3 regions of the Nocardioides nitrophenolicus genome follow, and region 2 is predicted to be linked to each of the others. Evidence: riboswitches for the same ligand, from Rfam matches in the RefSeq annotation. Region 2 holds a riboswitch; each other region holds the start of a gene.
The links. Region 2 has a riboswitch for cobalamin ahead of cobN (cobaltochelatase subunit CobN). Riboswitches for the same ligand answer to the same signal wherever they lie in the genome.
Positions count from the first base shown of each region.

Region 1 (9,906 bases), 2.3 Mb from region 2:
CGAGCTCGTCGCGCGGGCTGTCGACGAGGTAGCACGACGACATCTGGGTGTGCCGGGTGCCGGAGTTGAAGAGCGTCGGGCTGCTCGGCAGGTAGGCCAGGCTCGACATCAGCCGGTAGAAGCCGATCGCCTCCTGCGGGGTGCGGGACAGGCCGCAGGCCACGCGCAGCAGGAAGTACTGCGGCGTCTCCAGCACCAGCCGGGTCGTCGGGTGCCGCAGCAGGTAGCGGTCGTAGACCGTGCGCAGGCCGAAGTACTCGAAGCGGCGGTCGGCGTCCTCGTCGATCGCGAAGTCGAGCTTGCGGGCGTTGTCCTTGACGAAGGCGGCGGTCTCGTCGCCGATCACGCCCTCGGCGTGGCCCAGCGCGACGGACTGGCTGAACGAGGCCACGCCCTGGTTGCGGACCTCCTTGTCGACGTACCCGGCGAGCAGCCGGGCCGCCAGTCGCGAGTACGCCGGCTCCTCGCCGATCAGCTCGGCCGCGGTCTGGATCGAGAGCCGGTCGAGCTCGGCGGTGGTCGCGCCGTCGTACAGGCCGCTGATGGTGCGCGTGGCGACCCGCATCGGGTCGACGTCGGGCAGGTCGGCACTGACCCGGTCGACGGCGCGGACGATCTTGGTGACGTCGACGCTCTCGGTCTCGCCGTTGCGCTTGCGCACCGTCATGGTGGTGCGGGTGGGTGACTCGGTGACGGTCACTGGCTTCTCCCCTCGGAGTCTGGCTCGCGAGGGGACGACAGCAGGGGAGGCGCCCCGTCGTCGGCAGGCGCCTGCTCAGCCGTCGGCCTTCCCACGAGGCCTCGGACCACCGCACCCGGCGGGCGCGGTGCGCTGGCAGGTCTTCGGACTCGCGGGCGTCTCCTCGAAAGGAGTCCTACTGGCCGTCGCTTCCCAGGTCGCACGTCGCGACCCAGTGCTGTGTGACGGCGGTCGTTCCCACTCACCGCTGCGGGGCAGTCCCGGACTTCCACCGGGTTCCCTCTTGCCTCCGCGCCCCTGGGTGGGGCGAGGAACCAGCTACGAGAACCACCATATGTAGTGGTTGCTCAGATCCGTGGGACCTAGATCTGGTGTCGGCGTGTCGGGTGCCCCGGAGGTGAGATATCCCACCAAGAGCGCCCGGGCGGCGCGTGCTAGCGTCCGCATCGCCAGTCGTGCTCACGAAGCAACGTGAGTCAGGGAACCCGGTGAGAGTCCGGGACTGACGCGCAGCGGTGAGGGTGACGGGCGGGGCAACACGCCACTGGTGGCGGGCAGCAGACACTCGGCTGACCGACTCCGGGAAGGCGCTCCGTCCGGTCGATCCCGAGTCCGAAGACCTGCTGGCCGTGGATCTCGAGGGTCCGCGACACACCCGCACCACAGGCTTCGCGCAAGAGCCTCGGACCCGAAAAGAGTGACCGTGACGTCGTTCCGTCGTACCCGCTTCCTGCCTGCCCTGGCCGCCCTGCCGCTCCTCCTCGCCGGGTGCGCCGGCGCTCCCGAGGCCGAGGACAAGGGCCCTGCCACCACGACCGGCTTCCCGGTGAAGGCCAGCAGCTGCGGCTTCACCTCGACCATCACCGCGCCGCCTGAGCGCGCGGTGACCATGAACCAGGGCGCGACCGAGGTCATGCTCGCGCTCGACCTGTCCGACCGGATGGCCGGCACGGCGTACCTCGACGACGCGGTGCCGCAGAAGTGGCAGCCGGCGTACGACGAGGTGAAGGTGCTCGCCAAGGAGTACCCCGACAACGAGACCCTGCTCGCCGCGAAGCCGGACTTCGTCTACGCGTCGTACGCCAGCGCCTTCGACGCCGACAACGCCGGCGCCCAGGACGAGCTGACCAAGCTCGGCATCGGCTCGTTCCTCTCGCTCTTCGGCTGCGGCGAGAACAAGCCCAGCGCCGACGTCTCGTTCGACTCGGTGTGGGACGAGATCGAGATCGTCGCCGACGTCTTCGGCGTCCCCGAGCGCGCCGACGCGCTGGAGAGGGAGCAGCAGGGTCAGCTCGACACCCTCGCCGCGGACAAGCCGGGCGACGGCCTGGACGTCTTCTGGTTCGACTCCGGCGACAAGACCGCGTTCGCCGGTGCCGGCGAGGGCGGCCCGCAGCTGATCCTCGACGCCGTGGGCGCGACCAACGTCTTCGGCGACGTCGAGGGCGGCTGGGCCGACGTGAGCTGGGAGCGGGTCGTCAAGTCCGACCCCGACGTGATCGTGCTGGCCGACGCGAGCTGGTCCACGGCCGACGACAAGATCGCGATGCTCGAGAAGGACCCGGTGCTCAAGAACCTGCGCGCGGTCAAGGCGAAGCGATACGTCGTGATCCCGTTCTCGGAGTCCACGCCCGGCGTGCGGCTGGCCGACGGAGCCGTCTCCGTCGGCGCCCAGCTCGCCGACCTGCCCCCGCTGGGCTGATGCTGCAGGCGGCCCGGCCGTCCCGGCCGGCGCGCACCCGGTCGGGAACGGGCCTCGTCGCGGGCGCCGCGCTCACCGTCGCCCTCGTCGCCACCGTCGTGGTGGCGGTGGGGATCGGCTCGGTGCACGTGCCCGCCGGCGACGTGGTCGACGTGGTGCTGCGCCGGATCGGCCTGCCGGTCGACGGCGTGACCCTCATCGACGACCGCATCGTCTGGCAGCTCCGGATGCCCCGCGTGGTGGGCGCCGCGGCCACCGGCGCCGGGCTGGCGCTGGCCGGCGCGGTGCTGCAGTCGCTGACCCGCAACGACCTGGCGGATCCCTACCTGCTCGGCATCTCCGGCGGCGCGACCGTCGGCGCGGTGACGGTGATCGTGCTCGGCGTCAGCGTCGCCGGGCTGGCCGGCAGCGCCCTGGTCGGTACGGCAGCCTTCGTCAGCGCCCTGGCCGCCCTTGCCCTGGTGCTCCTCCTCGCGACCGGGCGCTCCGGCGAGCTGCCCCCGGCCCGCACCGTGCTCGCCGGCGTCGCGGTCGGTCAGATGTGCGCGGCATTCACCTCGTTCGTGGTGATCATGGCCGGCGACCACGACGCCGCCCGGCGGGTGCTGGCCTGGACCATGGGCTCACTCGCCGGCGTGCGCTGGCACAGCGCCGGGGTGCTCGTCGCCGTCACGCTCGTCGCCCTCGTCGCGATCCTGCTGTACGCCGCCGACCTCGACGCCTTCGCGTTCGGGGACTCCTCGGCGGCCTCGCTCGGCGTCTCGATCCGGCGCACCCGCTGGGTGCTGCTGATCGGCACCGCGCTGCTCACCGCGTGCCTGGTCGCCTACACCGGGGCGATCGGGTTCGTCGGGCTCGTCGTGCCGCACGTCGTCCGGCTGGTGTGCGGGCCGCTGCACCGGCGGCTGCTGCCGCTGAGCGCACTGGCCGGCGCGGTGCTCATGATCTGGGCCGACACCGTCGCCCGCTCGCTGGTCGACGGCCAGGAGATCCCGATCGGCGTGGTGACCGCGGTGCTCGGGGCGCCGCTGTTCGCCTACCTGCTGCGGCGCGAGTCGAGGGCGCGATGAGGATCCACGCCGAGGGCGTCACCTGGGGCGTGCGCAGCCGCACGATCGTCCACGACATCACGCTCGACTGCCCGGCCGGCACCATCACCGGCCTGCTCGGCCCCAACGGCTCGGGCAAGACCACGCTGCTGCACGTGATGTCCGGGCTGCGCCGGCCGGCCTCCGGCACGGTCCGGCTCGGGGACGACGACGTGCACCGCCTGCCCGCCCGGGTGCGCGCGCGGCGGATCGCCGTCCTGGAGCAGCACACGTCGACCTCGCTGCCGCTCACCGCGCGCCAGGTCGTCGAGCTGGGCCGGATCCCGCACCGCGGCCGCTGGCCCGCGGCGCGCGACGAGGGCGCCGGCGAGGTCGCCGAGGCGATGCGGCGCAGCGGCGTCGACCACCTCGCCGACCAGGACTGGAGCACCCTGTCCGGCGGCGAGCGGCAACGCGTGCAGCTGGCCCGGGCGCTCAGCCAGGAGCCCGACGTCCTCATGCTCGACGAGCCGACCAACCACCTCGACCTGGCCCACCAGCTCGACCTGCTGGCCACGGTCCGCGCCCTCGGCCGGACCACGGTCGCCGCGCTGCACGACCTCGACCTGGCCGCCGCCTTCTGCGACCGGCTCGTCGTGCTGCGGGCGGGCCGGGTGGTCGCGGCGGGCTCGCCCGACGAGGTGCTGACCGCGGACCTGGTCCGCGACGTCTACGGCGTCGAGGCGACCGTCTGGCGCCACGACCACTCCGGCCGGCTGCACGTCGTGTGGCACGACCCCCGGGCGGCCCGGTGAGCCGCGCGGTGGTGCTGGTCCCGCTGGGCGTCGACGCCGGACGGTACGCCGCGGAGCTGGCCGAGGTCGCCGCGGCCACCGGGGCGTCGCTCGCCTTCCTGCAGGCGGGCTCTCCGAGCGTGACCGACGAGCTGGACCGGCTCGCCGGGCTCGGCGTACGGCAGGTCGAGCTGGTCGGGCTCGGGCTGGGCGCGCCGACGGCCCGGTCCTGGCTGCGCCGGGTCGCCGGGCACTGGCGGCGGGCCCGCCCCGAGGTCGAGGTGCTGGTCGGCGGCCGGGCCGTCACCGGCGAGGAGGCACCGCTGAGGTCGCCCGCCTGGGAGGACGTGCCCGGGCACGCCCACCAGGTCCTGGTGTGCCGCGGACCGCGCTGCTCGGCCCGCGGCTCGGCCGCCACGTCCGCCGCACTCGACGCCGAGCTGCGGGCCCGCGGCCTCGGCGACGACGACGTCCTGGTCACCCAGACCGGCTGCCTGTTCCCCTGCAACCAGGCGCCGGTGGTCGTCGTCCACCCCGACGACAGCTGGTACGGCGGCGTCGACCCGGACCGGGCGCGCGCGATCGTCGCCGACCACCTGGTCGGCGGGCTGCCGCTCCCGGACCGGCTGCCGCGCGCGCGACCCTAGGACGCGCCGAGGCCGGCCAGCAGCCGGGTCACCTCGCGCGGCTCGTCGACCCAGAACCCGACCCGCTCGACGACCCGCTCGCCGTCGTGGGTGACCAGGGCGGTCGGCCCGGCGAGGGCGAGCTCGACGTTGGTGCGGTTGCCGGGGCCGACCAGGAGCAGCCCGTCGGCCTCGTGCACCGAGCGCACCAGGCCCTCGAACTCATGCTCCACCCCGCGCACCGCCGTCACCGACGCCAGCGGCACGTCGACCCGGAGCCGCGGCCCGTTGCGGATCACCAGCCGGTCGGCGAGCACCAGGTGCCGGCGTACCGAGAACGAGGCGGCCATGCCCAGCATCCAGAACGCGCCCCACACCCCGACCACGAACAGCGGGATCCGCACGACGTCCGCCCAGGTCGCGTCGACGGCGCGCAGCACGAGCTCGAACGCGACCACCTCGGCGAACGCGCCGAAGATCCACAGCCACATCACCGGCGCGGTGAGCCGGGCGTAGCCGAGCTGGGTCGCCCCCGCCGGAGCGTCCGGCCGGCGGACCAGCCAGCGGGCGAGGCAGCGCCAGATCGCCACCTCGAGCAGCACCGCGTCCTTGACGATCCGCCACGCCGGGGTCACGTCGCCTCCTCCTCCATCAGCGCGGTGAACCGGGCGATCGTGGCGTCCAGCACCCTGGTGAGCTCGGTCAGACGCCGCGCGGACAGGTCGCCGAAGAGCCGGCGGCCCAGGTCGTCGTAGCCGGCCTGGTTGTCCTCGATCACCGCCCGCCCGGCGGCTGTCGGGGTCACCAGGGTGGCCCGCCGGTCCGTCGGGTGCGGCTCGCGGGTGACGTGGCCGGACGCGACCAGCCCGTCGACCAGGCCCGTGACATTGCGCGGCGTGACGTCCAGCGCGGCGGCCAGCCGCTGCTGGGTCTGCGGTCCGGACAGCCCCAGCTCCCAGAGCAGGTGGACCCGCGACGCGGTCAGCCCGGTCTCCTTCTCGTAGCGGCTCAGGTCGCTGGAGATGAGCAGGGACAGGTGCATCACGCGGTCGATGGCGGCGCGGGGAGTGGCGTCCATGTGCTGAGGTTAGTACATGATGAATGAACCTCACTAATTTTCCGGCCCTAGGCTCCCCCCATGAACCTCGTCGTGTGGATCGTGACCGGCCTGCTGGCCGCGCTGTTCCTGATGGCCGGCTCGATGAAGCTGGCCAAGTCCAAGGAGCAGATCGTGACCGATCCCCGGATGGGCTGGGCCGAGCCGATGCCGCCCGGGGTGATCAAGCTGATCGGGGCCGCGGAGGTGCTGGGCGCGCTCGGGCTGGTGCTGCCCGGCGCGCTGGAGATCGCGACCGGCCTGGTGCCGGCGGCCGCGATCGGGCTCGCCGTGATCATGGCGGCGGCCGTGGTCACCCACCTGCGCCGCGGCGAGTCGCAGAGCGCCGCCCTGACCGTGGTGCTGCTGGCCGGATGCCTGTTCGTGGCGGTCGAGCGGCTCGGGCCGCGGTCCTTCTGAGCCGCTCGCGCTACGGCGCGCGGAAGATCACGCTCACGAAGACGACACCGTCGTCGTCGCGCCAGGCGCCCACCGCCGCCTGACGGTACGCCGGCTGGACGATCACGGCGTGGTGGGACGGCGAGTCCATCCAGGCCCGGACGACGGCCGCCGGGTCGCGGAAGCCCGCGCCCCGGGCGATGATCTCGCCGACCCGGGACCCTCCGCAGCGCCCGAAGACCTTGCCGAGCCCCGCGTAGTGCACCATCTCGTCGCGGACCGCCATCCGCCGGGACCGCGCCTCGGCGAGGCCGTCGACGCACGCCGACGGCTGCAGCCCGGACCGGCCGCGGTTGACCCGGCGCCGCTCGATGGCCTTCAGCACCGCGGCCTCGTAGGCATCGCTCATCGCCCGGACCGACCTGTCCTGCCCAGCGGCGGCGGCCGCACCGGGGGCGGCGAGGACCGTCGCGGCGACGGTCAGCGCCAGCGTGACACGGTCGAATGCGGGCATGGGGGGACACCTCCGAGTCGGTGTGATCCCTCAACGCTGGTGGTTGGCGGGCATCACCGTCAACCACCCGCCCACACGCGGCGGCTCCCTCAGTACGGGCCGTACCACGCGGGGTCGAAGTCGCACGCGCCTCCCGCGCCGGCGGGAACGAGCACGGCCCGGAGGGCTACCTGCCACCTCCCGACGCGGCCGAAACCCGCGCCCGGGACCGGGTCGTGTTCCACAGCAGCACCGCCGCCGCCACCTGCAGGACGCCGATCACCGCGGCCAGCAGCGGCACGTGGCCGTCGACGAGCGCGCCGGCGACCGCGCCACCGACCAGGGCGCCGATGCCCTGCACCGCGGCGAACACGCCGTACGCCGTGGCCCGGCGGCCCGCGGGGACCAGGTCGGCGACGTACGCCTTCACGGTCGAGTCCTGCACGCCGGTCGCCGCGCCCCAGACGACGACACCGGCGAGCACCCACCCGAGCTGGTCGGTGAACACGCAGAGCGGGACGACCGCGACGAGCACGGGTACGACGAGCAGCACCCGCCCGCCCCAGCGGTCGAACATCCCGCCCGTCGCCAGCGCGGCCACCGCCTCGACGGCCATCGCAAGGGCGTAGACGAGCGGCACCGCGGCCGCGGCGACCAGGCCCGCCTCCACGAAGCGGTAGGACATCACGCCGAAGGTCATCAGCCCCGCCGTCGTCAGCGCGGCCGAGAGCGAGAAGAGGTGGAAGCTGCGCGGCAGGTCCGCGCCGACCGCCGCGGCGCGCACCTCCGCCCACGCACTGCGGGGCGGCCGGGCGGTCGGCGGCATCTCGGCGTCGGGCTCGGCGTCGGGCTCGGCGTCGGGCTCGGCCTGGGTCGCGATCGGCGCTCGGCGGCGGAGCTGGGCGAGCAGCAGCATCGCCAGCGCGCCCGGGATCGCCAGCACCGCGAAGCCCGGCCAGAGCAGGCCGGTCAGCGCCGCGATCCCGGCCAGCAGCAGCGGGCCGGTGAACGCGCCGACCTGGTCGAGCGCCTTGTGGACCGCGAAGCCCTTCCCGCGTCCGGTGGTCGTCGCCATCCGCGCGAGCAGCGCGGACTTCGCCGGGCTGCGGACCGCCTTGCCGGTGCGCTCCAGCACGATCAGCGTGGCCGCGACCGCCAGTCCGGCGCTGCCGAGGAAGGGTGTGACCGCGAGCAGCGGCACGCAGACCGCGGTCATGCCGTACCCGACGACGGTCAGCCGCCAGTGGCGGTTGCTCCGGTCCGCCCACGGCCCGGTGACCAGCCGCAACATCAGCGCGACCGCCTCGCCCGCGCCGGTCACCAGACCGACGGTCAGGGCGGAGGCACCCAGGCTGCCGAGGAACGGACCGGCCATGGCCCGCATCCCCTCGTAGACCATGTCGGCCGCGAGGCTGACCAGGCCGAAGGCGAAGACGGTGCGCCATGGCGTCCAGACCGGGCGTTCGCGCGGGGTGGAGCTCACCCTCAGATCCAACCAGCCCCACTCGCGATGAGCGCGAGCCCGAACAGCGCGAACAGCGCCGCGGCGCCGTACTTGATGACCTTCTCGGGCAGCTGCCGACCGAGCACCGCACCCACGCCGATGGCGAGCGCATCGGCGGCGACCATGCCGACCGTCGAGCCGAGCCAGGTGCCGAACCAGCCCTCCTGGGTGGCCAGGGTGATCGTCGCCAGCATGGTCTTGTCGCCGAGCTCGGCGAGGAAGAAGAAGAGCGCGACGACCAGGACCGCCCGGCCCGTGGCGCTGGTGGCCTTGCGCTCGTCGTCCTCGGTCAGCTCGTCGCCGCGCAGCGTCCACAGCGCGAACCCGAGGAACGCGATGCCCGCGCAGACCTCGATCGTGCCCTGGTAGTCGGCGAAGGCGTCGCCGATGGCGTAGCCGATGCCGACCGACGCCAGATGGACGACCGCCGTCGCGGCGGTCAGCCCGATCAGCACGTCGCGGGCGCGGTAGCGGGTGGCGAAGGTCATCGCCATGAGCTGGCTCTTGTCGCCGAGCTCGGCCACGAAGATGACCGCGGTGCTCAACAAGAAGGCGTACATCAGGTTCCTCTCCGGCGCCCGGCCGAGGAGCCCGCCGCGAGGACGCGCCTTCGACCAGGCGCGTCCATGACAAAACGGGTCGCACTGCTGGTCGAAAGTCTCGTCCGCCACCATCGGTGGCCTGCTGCGCCGGGCCCGCGAGCGGTCCAGTATGTCGACGCAGCCGTTGAGGACTACTCCCCTTCGTAGCGCCAGTCTAGGTGGTGCGCGGCGGACCGGACAAAACGGCCTGGGGTCGGCTCAGTCGCCGGTCGGGTCCAGGACCCGCGCGAGCGCATGGAGCGCCTCCGGGGCGACGCGATAGTAGGCCCACCTGCCACGCTGCTCGCGGGTCGCGAGCCCGGCGTCGACGAGCAGCCTCATGTGATGGGACACCGTCGGCTGGCTGAGTCCGACGGGTTCGGTCAGATCGCAGATGCATGCCTCGCTCTCGGGCGCTGCCGCGATCAACGACAGCAGCTTGACCCGGGTGGGGTCGCCGAGCGCCTTGAAGGTCCGCGCCAGGGTCTCGGCGACGGCGTCACTGACCACGCCGCCGGTGACCGGCGAGCAGCAGGTCGTGAGGTCGGCAGGCTCGAGGACGGGAAGTGACGACGGCACCCACCCCATGCTGCCCTATCCATTGACATCTGTCGATGGATTGCCCAGGGTTGTCACATCGAAGAACGTCGATGCATGATGATCCCGAGTCGAGGAGTGACGATGAACGAGCTGCCCGTGGTGGTGATCGGCGCCGGCCCCCAGGGCCTCGCCGCGGCCGCCCACCTCCTGGAGCGCGGTCTGCGGCCGCTGGTGCTGGAGGCCGGCGCCGGACCGGGCGCGGCGGTCGCGGAGTGGGGACATGTGCGCCTGTTCTCGGCCTGGCCCGAGCTCGTCGACGCCGCCGCCGCGCGCCTGCTCGGGCCGACGGGCTGGCGCGCGCCGGTCACCGGCTACCCCACGGGCTCGGACTGGATCGACGGCTATCTCGCCCCGCTCGCCGCGGTGCTCGGCGACCGGGTCCG
Region 1 is NZ_JAFBBY010000001.1:2,717,788-2,727,693, reverse strand. It holds gene JOD66_RS13260 (ribonucleoside-diphosphate reductase subunit alpha) at 1-700, opposite strand, end outside; cobalamin riboswitch at 818-1,034, opposite strand; cobalamin riboswitch at 1,136-1,340, shown strand; gene JOD66_RS13255 (ABC transporter substrate-binding protein) at 1,398-2,402, shown strand; gene JOD66_RS13250 (FecCD family ABC transporter permease) at 2,402-3,472, shown strand; gene JOD66_RS13245 (ABC transporter ATP-binding protein) at 3,469-4,245, shown strand; gene JOD66_RS29500 ((2Fe-2S) ferredoxin domain-containing protein) at 4,242-4,871, shown strand; gene JOD66_RS13235 (hypothetical protein) at 4,868-5,485, opposite strand; gene JOD66_RS13230 (MarR family winged helix-turn-helix transcriptional regulator) at 5,482-5,928, opposite strand; gene JOD66_RS13225 (DoxX family protein) at 5,989-6,366, shown strand; gene JOD66_RS13220 (CAP domain-containing protein) at 6,377-6,859, opposite strand; gene JOD66_RS13215 (MFS transporter) at 7,026-8,321, opposite strand; gene JOD66_RS13210 (TMEM165/GDT1 family protein) at 8,324-9,013, opposite strand; gene JOD66_RS13205 (ArsR/SmtB family transcription factor) at 9,143-9,511, opposite strand; gene JOD66_RS13200 (NAD(P)-binding domain-containing protein) at 9,605-9,906, shown strand, end outside.
Region 1: another riboswitch for cobalamin. It lies ahead of JOD66_RS13255 (ABC transporter substrate-binding protein); the one in region 2 lies ahead of cobN (cobaltochelatase subunit CobN).

Region 2 (9,906 bases):
CACCACGTCGAATTCCGCCAGCGCCGCCCGCAGCCCGGAGACCCCGCCGAAGCCGCCGACCCGCACCTCGCCGACCGGCAGCCGCGGTCGCGCCACCCTCCCCGCGAGCGACGAGACGACGGGGACGCCGTCGGCGACGAGGCGGGCCGCGAGGGCGCGGGCCTCGCCGGTGCCCCCGAGCAGCAGCACCCGCGTCGCCGTCATCGGGTCAGGTCCAGGATCGCGTCGAGGTCGAGGTGCTCCTCGACCAGGTCGCCGAGCAGGTCGAGCCGGGCCGCGCGCGCCGCCGGGAAGGATGCCGCCGAGGTCACCCCCAGGGCCCGCTCCAGGTACGCCGCGCGGGTCGGGTCGTCCTCGAGGCTGCCGTGCACCATCGTCCCGGTCACGCTCCCCGCCGTGGTCGCTCCGGCGATCCGGCCGTGATGGATCTCGTAGCCGGCCGGCTCGTGCAGGGCGAGCCGCTTCTCCGCGCCGAAGCGCGTGGTCAGGTCGAGCAGCCCGAGACCCTCGACCACCGCACCGGCCGCGCCCTCGGTGCCCTCAGGGTCCTCGATCACCCGCCCGAGCATCTGGCAGCCGCCGCAGATCCCGAGCACCGGTCGGCCCGCGGCGGCGTGCCGCTGGATCGCCACGTCCAGCCCACGCTCGCGCAGCCAGGAGAGATCCGCGAGCGTCGCCCGCGTGCCCGGCAGCACCACCAGGTCGGCGTCGCTCAGCCGCGCCGGGTCGGACACGAACTCCACGTCCAGCCCCGGCTCCAGGCCGAGCGCGTCGACGTCGGTGAAGTTGCTGATCCGCGGCAGCCGGACCACGGCCACCCGCCGTACCCCCGCCCCGATCTCGGCCCGCCGGCCGGCGAGGTCGAGCGCATCCTCGGAGTCGAGCCACAGGTCGGGATGCCACGGCAGCACGCCGTACGTCGGGCGGCCGGAGCGCGCCTCGAGGTCGGCCAGCCCCGGCCGCAGCAGGTCGACGTCGCCGCGGAAGCGGTTGACGACATACCCCCTGATCAGCGCCTGGTCGGCCCCGTCGAGCAGCATCAGGGTGCCGTAGGCCGAGGCGAACCAGCCCCCGCGGTCGATGTCGCCGACCACGATCGTCGGCACGTCGCCGTGTCGCGCCAGCCCCATGTTGACGTAGTCGCTGGCCCGCAGGTTGATCTCGGCCGGGCTCCCCGCGCCCTCGGCCACGACCAGCTCGAAGCGCGAGCGCAGGTCGTCGAACGCGGCGAACGCCGTCTCGGCCAGATGAGCGCGGCCGTCGTGCCAGTTGCGCGAGGACACCTCGCCCGCCGGCTGACCCATCAGGACGACATGGCTGCGCCGGTCGCTGCCGGGCTTGAGCAGCACCGGGTTCATCGCGACCTCGGGCGTCACCCCCGCGGCGAGCGCCTGCACCCACTGCGCCCGCCCGATCTCCCCCGGCCGCCCGTCGGGGCCGGTGACGACCATCGAGTTGTTGGACATGTTCTGCGCCTTGTACGGCGCCACCCGGATCCCGCGCCGCGCGAACGCCCGGCACAGCCCCGTCGTCAGCACGCTCTTGCCGGCGTCCGAGGTCATCCCTGCGACGAGCAGGGCCGCGCCGGTCATCGGGGGCTCCGGGTGGGGTGCAGGAATCGCCGGTCGACAGGTGATTCCTGCACTTGTCGGCCGTTGCAACGCCCGACAAGTGCCAGAACTGCCCGTCCAGTGCAGCCCATGGGGCTCCTGTGACTCATCCGCGCTTCCCCCGGAACAGGTGGCGCTGCAGTACGTCGGGCACGGCGCCACCCTCGCGCACCCAGTCGACGACCGCCTCGGTGGCAGCACCCGAGAGGACACCACCGAGCCAGAAGTCCTTGGGCCGACGGCCGCCCGGGAACCAGGTGAAGTCCCGCACCAGGACGACGTTCGACCGGTCGCACTCGTCGAGGCAGTCGACGACGCGGACCCGCACCCGCGGACCGCGCCGGCCCGCCGGGTCGTCGAGCGCCTCGATCTCGTCGCGCTGGGCGCGGTGGTCGACGTCGGGGTGCTTCTTCGTCGTACCGCAGCAGCAGTCACGGCAGAGCAGTACGTCGCGCTCGGGCAGTCCCACCTCAGGCCTCCGGTCCGCGCAGCAGGAACAGGTCCATCACCCAGCCGGCCTCGGCCTTCGCGGCCGCGCGTGCGTCCTCGATCACGCCGACGACGTCACCGACCCGCCCGGACACCAGCCGCTCCCCCACGCCGCCGAGGTTCGCGCCCCACCAGATCGTCCAGTCCTCGAAGCCCTCGAGGTCGACGCCGGCGGTCAGCATCACGACGAGGTTCCGCTGCCGCGCGGCCACGTCCGCGCGCAGTCGCCGCGCGGTCGTGACGTGGACCGGCTGGCCGACCTCGTGCAGCACGATCCGGTGCCGGGCGGCCAGGACCTGCGGCGCGCTCACCCCGGGGAGCACGTCGAACGGCACGTCCAGCTCGCGCACGATCCGGATGGTCCCGTCGTAGAGCGACGGATCCCCCCAGACCAGGAAGGCGCACGTCCCGCCGCGCCCGTCCAGCACCGCGCGGTACGCGGCCAGCCGGGCGGCGTACCAGTCCGCCACGGCGCCCTCGTAGGCCGACCGGTCGAGGCCCGGCGAGCGGTCCCGCTCCGGGTCGCGTACGACGACCAGCTCGACGCCGTACGCCTCGCAGACCGCGCGCCGGGCCTCCAGCAAGGCGTCCTCGTCGCCCTTCTGCACCGCGATCGCGTAGTCGCACTCCCCCAGCGCCGCCGCGACCTCCGGGGTGACGTGCTGAGGCCCCATCCCGAAGCCGAGGATGCGTACTCGGGCGGCGGTCATCGAACTGGTCCGACCAGCTGGGAATTGGGCACCAACGACGTGCTCGTACGGCGTGTCGCTACGGTTTGGTCCCAAACCGCATGCCCCAGAGCGCCCCTCATCGGTCCTCCAGGTCGCCCTCGACCTCGAGATAGGCGGCCTGCAGCGCCGCCAGCACCTCGGGATCCGGCGACTCCCACAGCCCACGGTCCTTGGCCTCGTGCAGCCGCTCGACGATGCTCCGCAGCGCCCACGGGTTCGACTTGCGCAGGAACTCCTGGTTGGTCTCGTCCAGCACGTACGACCGAGCCAGCGACTCGTACATCCAGTCGTGCACCACGCCCGCGGTCGCGTCGAAGCCGAACAGGTAGTCGACGGTCGCGGCCAGCTCGAAGGCGCCCTTGTAGCCGTGCCGCTGCATGGCGCCGATCCAGCGCGGGTTGACGACGCGGGCGCGGAAGACGCGGTTGGTCTCCTCCTGCAGGGTGCGAGTCCGGACGGCGTCCGGCGTGGTCGAGTCGCCGACGTACGCCTTCGGGGCCGAGCCGGTCAGCGCGCGGATCGTGGCGACCATGCCGCCGTGGTACTGGAAGTAGTCGTCGCTGTCGGCGATGTCGTGCTCGCGGGTGTCGATGTTCTTGGCCGCGACCTTGATCCGCCGGTAGTTGGCGCGCATGTCGTCGGCCGCCGGTACGCCGTCGAGGTCGCGCCCGTAGGCGAAGCCGCCCCACGCGGTGTAGACCTCGGCGAGGTCGGCGTCGTCGCGCCACGAGCCGGACTCGACGGCCTGCAGGATGCCGGCGCCGTAGGAGCCCGGCTTGGAGCCGAAGATCCGGGTGCGTGCACGCCGCTCGTCGCCGTGCTCGGCCAGGTCAGCGGCGGCGTGGGCGCGCACGAAGTTCTGGTCGAGGGGCTCGTCGAGCTCGGCGACCATCCGCACGGCGTCGTCGAGCATCGCGACCACGTGGGGGAAGGCGTCGCGGAAGAAGCCGGAGATCCGCACGGTGACGTCGATCCGCGGCCGGCCGAGCTCCTCCAGCGGGATGACGGTCAGCGCGTGCACCCGCTTCGACGCCTCGTCCCACTCCGGACGTACGCCGAGCAGCGCGAGCACCTCGGCGATGTCGTCGCCCGACGTGCGCATCGCCGACGTGCCCCAGACGGAGAGGCCGACCGACTCCGGGTACGCAGCCTCCTCCTCGACGTAGCGCGCGAGCAGCGACTCGGCCATCGCCTGACCGGTCTGCCAGGCCAGCCGGGACGGGACGGCGCGCGGGTCGACGGTGTAGAAGTTGCGGCCGGTCGGGAGCACGTTGACCAGGCCCCGCAGCGGCGAGCCGGACGGGCCGGCCGGGACGTAGCCACCGTCCAGCGCGTGCAGGGTGTGGTCGAGCTCGTCCGTCGTCCGGGCCAGGCGCGGGACGACCTGGGTGGCCGCGAACGCCAGCACCTGCCGCACCTCGGGCGAGGCGTGCAGGTCGGCGACGCGGGCGGGGTCCCAACCCGCCTTCTCCATCGCCTCGACCAGCTCGCGTGCCTCGGCCTCGACCCGGTCGACCTCGGTGGTCGGCGCCTCCGGCGCGAGGCCGAGCGCGGCCCGCAGCCCTGGTACGGCGTGCGACTGCCCGCCCCACACCTGCGCCGCGCGCAGGATCGCGAGCACCAGGTTGACCCGTGCCTCCCCCTCGGGCGCCTGGCCGAGCACGTGCAGGCCGTCGCGGATCTGGACGTCCTTGATCTCGCACAGCCAGCCGTCGACGTGGAGCAGGAAGTCGTCGAAGTCGTCGTCCTCGGGCTTCTCCTCGAGGCCGAGGTCACGGTGCAGCTCGGCGGCGTGCATGAGCTGCCAGATCTCGCCGCGGATCGCGGCCAGCTTGGCCGGGTCCATCGCGGAGATCTTGTCGTACTCCTCGAGCAGGCCCTCGAGCCGCGCGATGTCGCCGTAGCTCTCGGCGCGCGCCATCGGCGGGACCAGGTGGTCGACGATCGTGGCGTGCGCGCGGCGCTTGGCCTGCGCCCCCTCGCCCGGGTCGTTGACGAGGAAGGGGTAGATCAGCGGCATGCTGCCGATCGCCGCGTCGGTGCCGCAGGACGCCGACAGCGCGGCGTTCTTGCCCGGCAGCCACTCCATCGAGCCGTGCTTGCCGAGGTGGACGACGGCGTGCGCGCCGAAGCCGTGCTCGACCCAGCGGTACGCCGCCAGGTAGTGGTGCGAGGGCGCCAGGTCGGGGTCGTGGTAGATCGCGACCGGGTTCTCGCCGAAGCCGCGGGGCGGCTGGATCATCAGCACGACGTTGCCGGCCCGCAGCGTGGCGAGCACGATCTCGCCGCTGTCGTTGACGAACAGCGTGCCGGGCGACTCGCCCCACGCCTCGACCATGTCGCCGCGCAGGTCGGCGGGCAGGTCTGCGGTCCAGGCGTCGTACTCGGCCTTGGTGATCCGCACGTGCGCGTCGGTGAGCTGGCCGGAGGTCAGCCACTCCTCGTCCTGGCCGCCGGCCGCGATGAGCGCGTGGATCAGGGTGTCGCCGGCCTCGGTGTCGTCCTCGAGATCGAGGACGCCGAAGCCGTCGCCGACGTCGTACCCGGCGTCGCGCAACCGGCGCAGCAGCCGCACCGCCGAGACGGGCGTGTCGAGGCCGACCGCGTTGCCGATCCGGGAGTGCTTGGTGGGGTAGGCGCTGAGCATGAGCGCGATCCGCTTCTCGGCGTTCGGCACCCGCCGCAGCCGCGCGTAGTTCACCGCGAGCCCGGCCACCCGGGCGGCGCGCTCCGGGTCGGCGACGTACGACGGCAGGCCCGCGTCGTCGAGCTCCTTGAACGAAAAGGGCGCGGTGCTGATCCGCCCGTCGAACTCGGGGATCGCCACCTGGTTGGCGTAGTCGAGCGGCGAGACGCCGTCGTCGGAGGCGTCCCACTCGGCCCGGCTGCTGGTCAGGCACAGGCCCTGCAGCACGGGGATGTCGAGCGCGGCGATCCGCTCCACGTCCCAGGTCTCGTCGTCGCCGCCCGCGCTCGCGCCGGCCGGGACGCTGCCGCCCGCGGCGAGCACGGTGACGACCAGCGCGTCGAGCTCACCGAGCGCGGTGAACAGCTCGTCGGGCGCGGCCCGCAGCGAGCCGGCGAAGATCGGCACCCCCACGGCCGACCCGGTCGCGTCGATCGCGTCGCACAGGGCGTGGACGAAGGCGGTGTTCCCGCTGGCCTGGTGGGCGCGGTAGAAGAGGACGCCCACCCGCGATAGTCCCTGCTCAAAAGCACCGGTTCTCGGGGCATCTCGGTGCTTTTGAGCAGGGACTATCGCACCAGGCCGCTCGACCAGGCCCCAGGCCGGGATCACCTCCGGGGCCTCGAAGCCCTCACCGGTGAGCAGCACCGTGTCGGAGAGGAAGGCGTGCAGCTGGGCCAGGTTCCGCGGGCCGCCCTCGGCCAGGTAGCGGTGCGCCTCGGCCGCGAGCCCGACCGGGACCGTCGAGGTCTCCATCAGCTCCGCGCTCGGTGTCTGCTCGCCGCCGAGCACCACCAGCGGACGCCCGGTGGCCCGCAGCGCGGCCAGCTCGCCGTCGTACTGCTGGGGGGAGCCGAGCAGCCGGACGACGACCAGGTCGCTCCCCTCGGCCAGCGCGACGAGGCCGTCGAGGGTCGAACGGTTCGGGTTGGCCCACCCGTAGTCGGCCCCGCTCGCCCGCGCGGACAGCAGGTCGGTGTCGGACGTGGACAGCAGTGCGATGCGCGCCATGACGCTCAAGGCCTCCTCGGGGTTCTCGCCCCTCATCGGTAGGTGTGTCCGCGGCCAGTGTCTGGCTGCCCGCCGCCACGAGGGCGTCGGGGTCACAGTGGCGGAACCGCCCCGGTCTCACACCGGGTTCCTGGGCCGCGGACCTGTGGGAGCTCAGCCTACGGTGGTCCCATGCAGGATCAGCAGGCGCCCGGCATTCCCGTGGCCGTGCACGGCCACCCCAACCTGGACACCCTCCTGCTGTGGCACCCCGCGGTCCGCACCGACGCCGACGCCGTCGGCGCCCTGGCGAGCCGGATCGCGACCCGCGGCGGGGTGCGGGTCGTCGTACCGACCTGGGAGGACGGGCGCGACCTGCTCCGCTCGATCCGCTACGCCCGCGGCTCGGCCGTGCACCCGCCGGACCACCTCACCGTCGTCGGGTACGGCGAGGCCGGCATCGCCGCGCTGAGCCTGGCCCAGCACCAGCGCCGCCTCGGGATCGGCCTGCGCCGGGTGACCTGCGTCGACGGCGGCCCCGACTTCACCGACCCGATCAGCGGCCGGCCGCTCGGCGTACCGGCGGCGCGGCCGGACGCGGTCGCCACCGAGGTCGACGTCGTCGCGTCGGCGGACCCGGCCTGGGCAGAGGCGACGGCGACCTCGTGGCAGGCCGCGGGATGGGCCGCCACGCTCGTCCCGGCCGATCAGTTCACCTGGCGGGTCAGCCCCTCCCAGTAGGGCGCGCGGAGCTTGAACTTCTGCAGCTTGCCGGTCGCGGTCCGGGCCAGCTCGTCGCGGAACTCCACCGACGTCGGCGCCTTGTAGCCGGCCAGCCGGTCCTTGCACCAGCGGATCAGCTCGGCCTCCATCTCGAGGCCGGCGCTCGTGTCGGGGGTCAGTACGACGAGCGCCTTGATCGTCTCGCCCCACTTCTCGCTCGGTACGCCGATCACCGCGACCTCGGCGACGGCCGGGTGCGAGAACAGGGTGTCCTCGACCTCGATCGAGGTGACGTTCTCGCCGCCGGTGATGATCACGTCCTTCTTGCGGTCGGCGATGGTGAGGTAGCCGTCGTCGCCGAGGTAGCCGCCGTCTCCGGTGTGGAACCAGCCGTCCTTCAGCGCCGCGGCCGACTCCTCGGGCTGCTCCCAGTAGCCCTCGAGGATCACGTTCGAGCGGGCCAGCACCTCGCCGGCTCCCTCCTCCGACTCGTCGATCGCCAGCCGTACGCCGATCGCCGGCGCCCCGGCGCGGGTGAGCCGGGTGGCGCGCTCCTCGGCCGAGAGGTCGTCCCACTCGGCGCGGGTGCGGTTGATGGTCAGCAGCGGCGAGGTCTCGGTGAGGCCGTAGATCTGGATGAACTCCCAGCCCAGCTCCTCCTGGACCCGGATGACGGTCTTGGTCGGCGGCGGGGCGCCGGCCATGATGATCCGCACCTTGTCGCGCCCGGGGATCTCGCCCTCCCAGGTCTGCGCGGCCTCCAGCACCGCGGCCGCGACCGCCGGCGCCGCGCACATCACGGTGACCCCGTGGTCGCGGACCCGGCGCAGGATCTCGGCGCCGTCGACCTTGCGCAGGATGATGTGACGGGCGCCGACGCCGGTCATCGCGAACGGCATCCCCCAGCCGTTGGCGTGGAACTGCGGCAGCGTGTGGAGGTAGACGTCGCGGTCGCTGATGCCGGCGTGCAGGCCGAAGGTCACCGCGTTCACCCAGATGTTGCGGTGGGTGATCTGCACGCCCTTGGGCCGGGCGGTGGTGCCGGAGGTGTAGTTGATGGTGGCGGTCGCGCCCTCGTCGTGGTCCCACGCCTTGGGCTCGGCGCCCTCGGGGGCGTAGAGCGCGTCGTCGTCGCCGAGCAGGTACTTCTGCTCGCACGTCACGCCGGCCAGCGACTCCTCGAGCTCGGGGTCGACGTAGAGCACCCGGGCACCCGAGTGGTCGACGATGTACTGCACCTCGTCGGGGCTGAGCCGGAAGTTCACCGGCACCAGCACCCGGCCCCAGCCGCTCACGCCGAAGAAGGACGTCAGCAGCCGGCTGCTGTTGTGGCTGACGACCGCGACCCGCTCGCCGACGCCGATGCCGAGCTCGTCGAGCCGGGCGGCCTGGCGCCGGGCCAGCTCGCCGATCCGGGCGTAGGTCAGCTCGCCCTGGCTGGGCGCGGGCTGGGTCGGCTCGTCGACGACACCCACCCGCTCGCCGTACACCTGGACGGCGCGGTCGAGGAAGTCGTTGACGCTGAACGGGACGAACACGCGGGGCCTCCTGGGCTCGGGCACGCGTCACGGATGTGACACCCACCACCCTAGGCCCGAGAGCCCGTCCCGCGCTGCCTCCGAAAGAGGGCACCCACCGGATGAGAGTCCTCTCATCCGGCTCTCACGAACCGCCCACGATCGGGCAGGATGATGCGGTCATGAGTCGTGCGTGGAAGATCCTGCTGCCGGTCGCGGCGCTGATGGTGCTGGCCGGCTTCACCGCGGGCGCGGTGGTGCGCGCGGGCGCCGACGAGCCGCCCGCCCGCACCCCCGTCGACCTCGGTCCGGCGCCGGCCGGGAGCTCGCCCACCACGCCGGCCACCGAGCCCACCCCGACCTCCCCGACCTCCCCGGCCAGCCCGCCGAGCGAGCCGGTCACGCCGCGCACCGAGGTGATCACGCCGCAGCCGGACCTCGACGACGATGACGATGACGACGACCGCCGCGGCCGCGACGACGACCGCGACGACCGCGACGACCGGCACGGCGATGACCGCGACGACCGCCGGGAGGACCGGGACGACCGGGACGACCGCGGGCACGATGACGACGACTGAGCCACGCACCGGCCCCGCACGGTCCGGGCTGTCCGTCCGGACCCGGATCACGGCGACGGTCGCGCTGCTGGTCACCGTCGCCCTCGCCGGCGCGGGCCTGATCGTCTACTGGGTCGAGAGCCGGGCCTTGACCGAGACCCTGCAGAGCGAGGTCGAGCAGGAGCTCGACGAGTTCGTGGCGCTGCAGCGCACCGGCGACTTCGCCACCATCCGCGACCTGCTCGAGGGATTCCTGCGCCGCAACGTCCCCGACGACGACGAGCTGCTGGTCGGCTGGGTCGGCGACGGCCGTCTGGTGCAGTTCCCCGAGGACCCGCTGGTCGACGAGCCGGCCTTCCAGGAGGCGGTCGCGCCGCTGGTCGCCGACGGCGGCACGACCTATCTCGACACCGACCGCGGCGAGGTGCGGATCACCGCGCAGCCCGTCTCCCAGGGCAGCCAGCGCGGGGCGCTGCTCGTGGTCACCTATCTCGCCGAGGACCGCGCCGAGCTCGGCCAGACGATGCGCACCTACACCCTGGTCGCGCTGCTGTCCGCCGCCCTGGTCACCGCCGCCGCGGCCTGGGTGTCGGGCCGCCT
Region 2 is NZ_JAFBBY010000001.1:5,041,208-5,051,113, reverse strand. It holds gene JOD66_RS24295 (cobalt-precorrin-6A reductase) at 1-204, opposite strand, end outside; gene JOD66_RS24290 (cobyric acid synthase) at 201-1,592, opposite strand; gene JOD66_RS24285 (hypothetical protein) at 1,717-2,079, opposite strand; gene JOD66_RS24280 (SAM-dependent methyltransferase) at 2,081-2,809, opposite strand; gene cobN (cobaltochelatase subunit CobN) at 2,907-6,527, opposite strand; cobalamin riboswitch at 6,563-6,682, opposite strand; gene JOD66_RS24270 (hypothetical protein) at 6,699-7,247, shown strand; gene JOD66_RS24265 (AMP-binding protein) at 7,214-8,767, opposite strand; gene JOD66_RS28765 (hypothetical protein) at 8,929-9,327, shown strand; gene JOD66_RS24260 (sensor histidine kinase) at 9,260-9,906, shown strand, end outside.

Region 3 (9,906 bases), 3.0 Mb from region 2:
CCCGCGACATCCTCCCCGAGCGGCGCAGCCCGGCGCTGGCGGCGCTCGTCGCCGGGTCCGGCCGGCTCGACCTGGCGCCGCTCAGCGTGGCCGGCGTGCGGTCCTGCCTCGCCGACCTGGGCCACGCCGAGCTGAGTGACGAGATGGCTGCGGCCTGCGCCGACGTGACCGGCGGCAACCCCTTCCTGGTCACCGCGCTCGCCGACCTGCTCGGTACGACGGACGTCCGGTCGCTGGTTCCGCTGGCCGTCGTGGACACGGTCGTGCAACGGCTCACGGCGCTCGGCACGACCGAGCAAGCGCTCGCCCGCGCGGTCGCCGTCCTCGACTCGGCGCCGCTGCGGATCGCCGCCGACCTCGCGGACCTGTCCCCCGAGAAGGCGGGCATCGCGGCTGACCGGCTGCGGGACGCGGGGCTGTTCGCGACCGAGCGATTGCTCGGGTTCCGGCACGCCTTGCTGCGTGGCGCGGTCACCGCCGCGACCGGCGCCGCCACCCGCGACGACCTGCACCGGCGCGCCGCCCGGGCGCTCGCCGCCGAACCCGACGGACTGCATCCCGCGGCGGGACACCTGCTCGAGGCCGAGGGCGTCGGGGACCCGTGGGCGGCGGACCTGCTGCGCACCGCCGCCCGGGCGGCCCTGGCCGACGGCGCACCCCAGGCGGCGGTCGACCTGCTCCGCCGCGCGGTGGCCGAGCCGCCGCCCGCCGCCGACCTCCCGGCCCTGCTGGTCGAGCTCGGCACCGCGGAGCTGCACGCCGGCGACCCCGCGTCGGTGGCCACCTTGGAGCGCGCGGGCCGCGGCGTGAGCGACCCCGTGCTGCGGGCGCACTGCGCGCTGGGGCTCTCCGCGGCGTACCACGTGGGCGGGTTCTACGAACGATCCGTCCCCATCCTCGAGGCCGCGCTGGCGGACCTCGGACCGGAACACGGCGACCTGACCCTCCTCGTCGAGGCCGCGCTGGTCGCGGCCGAGATCTCCGTGCCCGGCTGCTTCGAGGACGCCCGCACCCGGCTCGCCGCGCACGGCGAGCTCGCCGGCGCCACCCCCGGCGAACGGCTGCTCCTCATCCACCAGGCCTCGGTCGCCAACGCGACCCTCGCGCCGATAGCCGAGGCCGGCGCCCTGGCCCGACGCGCGATCGGCGACGGGGCGACGCCCGAGCAGCTCGCCAGCCCGTTCGCCTGGTCGCTCGCACGGATCCACCTGGCCTGCTCCGGGGCGTACGACGAGGCGGCCGAGCTCTGCGCACAGGGTCTCGAGCTCGCCGCCCGCGAGGGCTCGGTCCCGCTGTATGCCGCCGCCTCCGTGACCCGCGGCTGGGCCCACCTGTGGGCCGGCCGCCTCGACGACAGCGGCACCGACTTCGCCGAGGCGCTGCGCCACGCCGAGGTCGTCGCCGGCGGTCAGCTGGTCCGGCTGATGGCCGCCGCCGGCCTGGCGGAGGCACTGCTCGGGCAGGGCCGGCTCGCCGAGGCGGTCGCCACCATCGAGCAGATTCCCGACGAGGTGGCCACCGACCCCAACAACGCCACGGGGATCCACCTGCTCCGCTCCCGCGGCCTGGTCCGCGCCGCGACCGGCGACCACGAGGGCGCGCTGGCCTCGCTGAGGCTGTGCAGCGAGCGGCTGATCGAGCTCGACATGGACTCGCCCACCTGGTGCGGCTGGCGGGTCGCCGCGGTGGAGAGCCTGTGGGCGCTGGGCAGGGTCGACGAGGCGCGAGAGCTCGCGGCCACCGAGCTGGCCGTCGCGGAGCGCAAGGCAGCGGCGAGCATGCTCGGCCAGGCGCTGCGGACCGTCGGCGAGGTCGCCGCGGACGACGGGATCGCCCAGCTGGAGCGGTCGGTCGAGGTACTCACCGGGTCGCAGGCCCGGCTCCAGGAGGCCCGCTCGCGAGTCGCGCTGGGCGCCGCGCTGCGTCGTACCGGACGGCGGGTCGAGGGCCGCGAGCAGCTCCGGATCGGCCGCGAGCTGGCGCACCGTCTCGGCGCGGCCGGCCTCGCCGAGCGGGCCACCACCGAGCTCGCCCTGGCCGGCGGCCGGGCCGGGCGGATCGAGACGACCGGCGTCGCGGCGCTCACCTCGGCCGAGCGACGGGTCGTCGAGCTGGCCGCCACCGGGCTGCGCAACCGCGACATCGCCCAGCGGCTGTTCCTCAGCACCAAGACCGTCGAGGTGCACCTCTCGCGCGCCTACCGCAAGCTCGGCGTGGGACGCGACGGTCTCGCCGCCCGGCTCGCCGCGGACGCGTAGGAGACTGGGGACCATGGCCGCCCACGACACCCGGATGCTGCTCCTGGGCGCGGTCGCGCTCTTCGAGCCGGTCAACGGCTACCAGATCCGCCGTGAGCTGCTGTCGTGGAGCGTCGACGACTGGGCCCACCTCAACCCGGGCTCGATCTACAACGGCCTGGCCACGTTGACCAAGCAGGGCTTCCTGGTGCGCCACGACCTCGACGACGGCGGCCGGGAGGTTGCGGTCTACGAGTCGACGGCGACCGGGCGCACCGAGCTCGAGCGCCTGGTGACCGCCGGCCTCGAGGAGGTCAGCGTCGTCGACCGCAAGGCGTTCAGCGCGGCCTTCGGACTGCTTCCGCTCGTCCCGCCCGAGAACGCGCTGCGGTCCCTGGTACGCCGACGGGTCGCCCTGGAGCAGCTGGTCGCCCGGCTCGCCACCCCGCCCGAGCCCGGCGACGCCCCGCCGCACGCCCTGCGCGGCGTGGTGATGTGGCTCGATCTCGCGGTGGCCGAGCTGGCCTGGCTGCGCGAGACCATCGAGGAGCTCGAGGCGGGCCGACTCGCGCTCGACGCGACGACCTGGACGCCGCCCGCGGACGACCCGGGCTGGCAGATGAACGCCGACCGCGAGCGGTACCGGGCGCTCCTCGGCGGCTGAGCCCGACCGCCACCGACCACCGGCGCGGCGGGCGCTGCTAGGCTCCGAACGCCAGTCAAGCCACCAGTGGCCAGGGAATCCGGTGAGAGTCCGGAGCTGACGCGCAGCGGTGAGGGTGACGGGCGGAGCAGGCAGTAGCCAGCCACTGGACCCCGGTCTGGGAAGGCGCCCCGTCCGATGGATCCCGAGTCCGAAGACCTGCTGGCTTCCGCGGACCGACCGGACCGCGCGAACCCGATGGACAGGCCCCGCGACCCGGGCTTGCGGACCACGACGGTGAGACCCGTATGCGCCACCCCACCCGTTCCTCCTCCGCCCTGCTCCTGAGCGGCGTCCTGCTGCTCGGCGCGCTGACCGGCTGCGGCTCCACCGACGCCGACGACCCGGGCGCGGCCGCGCCACCGACCTCCGACGCCGGCTACCCGGTCGGGCTCGCCAACTGTGACGTCGACGTGACCGTGACCGCGCCGATCGAGCGGGCCGTGGCCGTCAACCAGCCCGCGCTCGAGCTGCTCCTCGCGCTCGGCCTCGGCGACCGGATGGCCGGCTACGCCATCAGCGACGACAGCGTGCTGCCCGCGCTCGAGGCCGAGCGGGCGAAGGTGGAGCCGTTCGCGGCGGAGTTCCCGTCCTTCGAGTCGGTGCTCGACCGCGACCCGGACCTCCTCTACACCACCTTCGACTACACCTTCACCGACGAGGGCATCGCCGACCGCGGGCGGTTCACCGAGCTCGGCGTGCCGACGTACCAGTCGCCGAGCGAGTGCGCCGGGCAGGAGGCCGAGGTCCAGCACCGGCTCACCCTCGACGACCAGTACGCCGAGATCACCGACATCGCGCGGCTGTTCGGCGTGCCCGACAGGGGCGCGGAGCTGGTCGCCGACCTGAGGCGCCGCGCCGAGGCGGCCCAGCCGGCCCAGCAGGCCGCGGGCACGGGCGAGATCACCTTCGCGTGGTGGTACGCCGCCACGAAGACCCCCTACATCGCGGGCTGCTGCGGCGCACCCGGCCTGATGACCCGTGCGGTCGGGGCCACCAACGCGTTCGAGGACTCCGACCAGTACTGGCCCGAGATCGGCTGGGAGAGCCTGCTCGAGCGCGACCCGACGGTGCTCGTGCTCGCCGACCTGGGCCGCGGCGGCGACGGCGACAGCGCCCGGGCGAAGATCGACTTCCTCGAGTCCGACCCGGTCGCCCGTCGGCTGACCGCGGTCAAGGAGAGGCGCTACATCATTCTCGACGGCACCACGATGGACCCGTCGATCCGCAACGTCGACGGCATCGAGCAGCTCGCCGCCGGCCTGCGCGACCTGGGGCTGGCGGGGTGACCGGGGTGACCGGGGTGACCGGGGTGAGCAGCGCCGACCTGCTCGAGCGCTGGGACCGGCAGCAGGCGGCGTACATCGCCGAGCGCGAGGGCCGCTTCGCCGCGATGCTCGACGTCCTCGACCTGCAGTGCGGCGGCGAGCCGGCCGTCGTGGTCGACCTGGCGTGCGGGCCCGGCTCGCTTTCGTTCCGGGTGCTGGAGCGCTTCCCCCGGGCGCGGGTGCTCGGCGTCGACCACGACCCGGCGCTGCTGGCGCTGGCCCGTGAGGCCGGCGAGCGGTACGGCGACCGGGTGGCCTTCGTGGACGACGACCTCACCGCCGACGGCTGGGTCGAGCGCCTGCGGGCGCACGTCGGGGACGAGCCGGTCGCGGGCGTCGTCTCGACGACGGCGCTGCACTGGCTCTCGCCCGCCCAGCTGGTCGCGGCCTACCGCGACGCCCGCGACCTGCTCGCCGACGACGGCGTCCTGCTCGACGGCGACCACTTCCGCTACGACCACCGGCAGCCGCGGCTGCGCTCCTGGGCGGCCGAGCACGACCGGCGTACCCAGGAGGCGGCGTTCGACCGGGGCGCCGAGCCGTGGGACACCTGGTGGTCGGAGCTGTCCGCCCGCGCCGGGTACGCCGAGCTGGTCGCCGAGCGCGACCGGCGCTTCGCGGACCGGCCGGCGCCGGAGGCGACCGGTGTCGGCTTCCGGCTCGCGGCGCTGGCGCAGGCCGGGTTCGCCGAGCACGGCACGGTGTGGCAGCTCTTCGACGACTTCGTCGTCTACGGGGTGGCTTGACCTCCCGGCTCCGGCTGGCGACCGCGGTCGTCGTCGGCACCGCCCTGGTGCTGCTCTCGGTGGCGACGGCGACGATCGTGGGGCCCGCCGACCTGTCGGTGGGCGAGGTGCTCGCCGTCGTGCGCGAGCATCTCGGCGGTCCGCCGGCGGAGCTCTCCCGCCTGCGGGCGGCGATCGTGTGGGAGCTGCGCCTGCCGCGCAGCATCCTCGCGGCGGCCTGCGGCGCGGGGCTGGCGGTGTGCGGCGCGGTGCTGCAGTCCCTGCTGCGCAACCCCCTGGCCGACCCCTTCGTCCTCGGGATCTCTTCGGGCGCCTCGACCGGCGCGGTCGTGGTGGCGGTGCTCGGCATCGGCGCGGGCGCCCTGGGCCTGACCGGGGGCGCCTTCCTCGGCGCGCTGGTGTCCTTCGCGCTCGTCGTGCTGCTCGCCTGGGCGGCCGGCTCCGGACCCGACAAGCTGATCCTGGCCGGTGTCGCCGGCACCCAGCTCTTCTCCGCGCTGACCTCGTTCATCGTGCTGACGTCCGCGGATCCCGAGCAGACCCGCGGCGTCCTGGTCTGGCTGCTCGGCTCCCTCGGCGGGGCGCGCTGGTCCGACGCCCTCCTCGTCAGCGCGGTCGTGGCGGCGGGGACGGTGGTCTGCATCGTGCTGGCCCGCTCCCTCGACGCGTTCGCGTTCGGGACCGACGCCGCCGGCGCCCTCGGCATCGGGGTCGGCCGCACCCGGGCGGTGCTGCTGGTCACAACAGCAGCCATCACGGCGGTCGCGGTCGCCGCGGCCGGCGCGATCGGCTTCGTCGGCCTGGTGCTGCCGCACGCCGCGCGCGCCGTCGTCGGCCCCCGGCACCGCGCCCTGATCCCGATCACTGCCCTGGCCGGCGCCGTCTTCCTGGTCTGGGCCGACACGGTCGCCCGGGTGCTCGTCGCGCCGCAGGAGCTGCCGGTCGGCGTGGTGACCGCGCTGGTCGGCGTACCGGCGTTCGCGCTCGTGCTGCGCCGCCGCGGGAGGCGCGGATGAGCCTGCACGCGCGGGCCGTCAGCTGGCGGCGCGGGGGCCGGCTGGTCGTCGACGACGTGTCGCTGGACGTGCCCGAGAGCGCCACGGTCGGCCTGCTCGGGCCGAACGGGTCCGGGAAGTCCTCGCTGCTGCGCCTGCTCGCCGGGAGCCGGCGCCCGTCGTCCGGCGTGGTCACCCTCGACGACCTCCCGGTGCGTCAGTGGCGACGGCGCACCCTGGCCCGCCGGGTCGCCGTCGTCGACCAGCACGCCGACACGACCGTGGCCCTCACGGTCGCCGACGTCGTGGCGCTCGGCCGGATCCCGCACCAGGGGCCGTGGCGCCCGCACGACGCCGCCGACGACGCCGCCGTGGCGGCCGCGGCCGACGCCGTCGGGATCGGCCACCTGCTCGACCGCGGCTGGGACGCGCTGTCCGGCGGCGAGCGGCAGCGCGCCCAGCTGGCGCGGGCCCTGGCCCAGGAGCCGCGCGAGCTGCTCCTCGACGAGCCCACCAACCATCTCGACGTCGCCCACCAGCTCGAGCTGCTCACCCTGGTCCGCCGGCTGCCCGTCACCGCGGTCATCGCGCTGCACGACCTCAACCTCGCCGCCCAGTTCTGCGATCTGCTGCTCGTGCTGCGCGAAGGGCGGGTGGTGGCCGGTGGACCGCCGCTGGAGGCACTGACCCCCGAGCTGGTCGCGGAGGTGTACGACGTGCGGGCCCAGGTGGTCGCCGACGCGCACGGCACGTGGGTGCGGATCCTCGGCCGGCGCTGAGGAATTCCCGTCGCCGATGAGTCGGCGTCGGTGGCATGGTCTGTGCTGGGGGAAGGCGGGCGGGAGCCCGCTTGACGGCGCCGTGTTCAATCTTGAATACTCCGCCCTATTCAACCTTGACTACCGAGGGGAACCCATGATCGAGGCACGAGGGCTCGTGCAGACCTTCCACAGCGGACAGGGCAAGCAGAAGAAGGAGGTCCACGCCGTGCGGGGCGTCGACCTCGACGTCGAGGAGGGCGAGGTCGTCGGCTTCCTCGGCCCCAACGGCGCCGGCAAGACCACCACCCTGCGGATGCTGACCACGCTGCTCAAGCCGACGGCCGGCACCGCCACCGTCGCCGGCTTCGACGTCGCGACCCAGGCGGTCGACGTACGCCGCAGCATCGGCTACTGCTCCCAGGTGGGCTCGACCTTCTCCGGCGCCTACGCCGGCGACGAGGTCGTCGACCACGGGATGCTCTACGGCATGTCCAAGAAGGCCGCGGTCGCCAAGGGCCAGGAGCTCTTCGACAAGCTCCAGCTCGACGGGCTGTGGCGGCGGATGCCGAAGAACATGTCGGGCGGCCAGAAGCGCCGCCTCGACATCGCGATGGCGCTGATCCACTCCCCCGGCCTGGTGTTCCTCGACGAGCCCACCACCGGCCTCGACCCGCAGGCACGGATCAACCTGTGGCAGCACATCGCGGACCTGCGGGCCAAGGAGGGCGCGACCGTCTTCCTGACCACCCACTACCTCGACGAGGCCGACGCGCTCGCCGACCGGATCGTGATCATCGACAAGGGCGAGATCGTCGCGAGCGACACCGCCGACAACCTCAAGGCCGCCGTGGCCGGCGACCTGGTCGACCTCGAGGTGGCCACCGAGGAGCAGGTCGCCGTCGCCCGCGACAAGCTCGCCTCGATCAGCGCCGACGTCGAGGTCGACGGCCAGCACGTCCGGGGCCGGGTGGCCCGTGCCGGCAAGGCCGTCCCCGGCCTGCTCCGCGACCTGGAGAGCTCCGGCGTCGGCCTGGAGTCGATCGAGGTCGTGCGGCCCACCCTCGACGACGTCTTCCTCACCCTGACCGGTCGCTCGCTGCGCGACGCCGAGGCCGCCGCCGAGGCGAAGGACCCGGCCGACGTACCCACCGAAGGAGCCCCGGCGTGAACAGCTTCCTGCGCGAGTCCTGGATCGTCTTCAACCGGCAGCTGCGGATGAACCTGCGCAACCCGGCGTGGGTGATCATCGGCATGCTCCAGCCGGTGCTCTACCTGCTGCTGTTCGGCCCCCTGCTCGAGCCGGTGATCGCCCAGCTCGGCGGCAACAAGTACACCTGGTTCGTGCCCGGCATGCTCGTCCAGCTCGGCATCTTCGGCGCCTTCTTCGCCGGCTTCTCGCTCATCGGCGAGTGGCGCGAGGGTGTCATCGAGGCCGAGCGGGTCACCCCCGCCCACCGTTCCGCCCTGCTGTTCGGCCGGCTCTACCGCGACCTGCTCCAGCTCTTCGTGCAGGCCGTGATCCTGGTCGGCCTCGGCCTGATCCTCGGCATGGACGCCTCCTTCGGCGGCATCGTGGTCGGCGTCGTGCTCACCTTGATGCTCGGCGGCGCCTGCGCGGCGGCGTCCAACGCGCTCGCCCTCACCACCAAGAGCGAGGACGTGATGGCGCCGGTCATCAACGTCGTGATGATGCCGGTGCTGCTCCTCAGCGGCATCCTGCTCCCGATGAGCTTCGGCGCCGGCTGGCTCGAGCGACTCAGCGACTTCATGCCGATCCGCCACGTCGTCGACGCCGTCCGCGCCGCGTTCTTCGGCGACTTCGACAGCTCGATGCTCTGGGGCGTCGGCTGGACGGTCGTGCTGTTCGGGCTGGCCGTGTGGTGGGGGACCTCGGTGTTCAAGAAGGAGAACGCCTAAGCGTCAGGGTTGGTCGTCGACCTCGCTCGTCTGGTCGGGGTCGGGATTCACCACGGGATGTAGCCGAACCCGTGGTTCTGTAGCGGAGTTCCGCTACAGAAGCGGTCATTCACCTACATCCCGTGGTGAATCCCCAGCCAGCACGACCCACGTGCTCAGCCCGCGCCACCCGGCAACCCGGCGAGCAGCTCGTCGAGGTCCAGGATCAGCGCCGGGTCGGGCGCCTCGATGGTCGCGTCCTGGTCGATCTCGGAGAACTCGAAGTGGTCGACGTCGGACTCGTCGATCCGCAGCACGTAGTGGGGCTCGGCCACCCGGATGCTGAGCACCTCCCGCTGGGAGCCCTCGGTCTGCTCGATCCGGACCGCGCGCTGGCCGCCGACCGTGGTCGTGCCGAGGCTCTTCGCGGTGGCGTTCTCACGCCCGTCGCGCTCGAGCAGCTCGTCGAGGTCGCAGAAGGAGTCGATGCTGTCGGCCATCGAGTCGTCGACGACCCACTTGTCGCCGACCAGGCGCAGGACCAGGGCCGCCGTGCCGGCGCCGAGGGTGCCGTCCCAGAACTTCGCGTCGGCGCGCAGCCAGGTCGTGTCGCCGACGTGGAGGATCTCGGCGCTGCCACCCGAGCTGGTCGAGGTCAGCTTGCCCTTGCAGTCGCCACGGGTGGTGGCGACGACGTCGACCTTCACCGTGTCGGAGCCGTCGGCGAACTCGCCGCGGATCCGCGCCGTCTCGACGACGGCCATGTCCTTCTCCGACGCGCGGACGATGTCCTTGGCCGGCTGGTCGAGGAAGGCGTCGTCGCCGCTCGGGCCGCCGTCGCGGGTCAGCAGGGCGGCGGCGACGCCGATCCCGGTCGCCAGCAGGACGGCGAGCAGGGCGAGCAGCAGCCAGGTCCGCACGCCGGGTCCGCTCCGTCGCGGCGGACCGGCCGGACCCGCCGACGCGGTCTGGACGGGAGACGCCGGCGCCGGCGGTGGTGTCGGCGGTGGCGCCGGCGGTGGTGTCGGCGGTGGTGTCGCGACGAACGGGGCCGGGTTCGCGGGCGGCGGCGGCATCGTCGTCGCCGGCGCGGGCGGAGCGGCGGCGACCGGGCGGGCGACCGGGCGGGCCACCGGGCGCACGGCGGTGGCGCCCCGCTCCTCGGGCTGCGCGGCCCCGGGCGTGACCGGGAGCCGCAGCGCGGCCTGCAGGTCCGCGCTCATCTCGGCGGCGCGCTGGT
Region 3 is NZ_JAFBBY010000001.1:2,032,457-2,042,362, forward strand. It holds gene JOD66_RS29055 (AAA family ATPase) at 1-2,258, shown strand, start outside; gene JOD66_RS09985 (PadR family transcriptional regulator) at 2,272-2,901, shown strand; cobalamin riboswitch at 2,937-3,121, shown strand; gene JOD66_RS09990 (ABC transporter substrate-binding protein) at 3,189-4,229, shown strand; gene JOD66_RS09995 (class I SAM-dependent methyltransferase) at 4,226-5,014, shown strand; gene JOD66_RS10000 (FecCD family ABC transporter permease) at 5,011-6,030, shown strand; gene JOD66_RS10005 (ABC transporter ATP-binding protein) at 6,027-6,788, shown strand; gene JOD66_RS10010 (ATP-binding cassette domain-containing protein) at 6,925-7,938, shown strand; gene JOD66_RS10015 (ABC transporter permease) at 7,935-8,687, shown strand; gene JOD66_RS10020 (serine/threonine-protein kinase) at 8,843-9,906, opposite strand, start outside.
Region 3: another riboswitch for cobalamin. It lies ahead of JOD66_RS09990 (ABC transporter substrate-binding protein); the one in region 2 lies ahead of cobN (cobaltochelatase subunit CobN).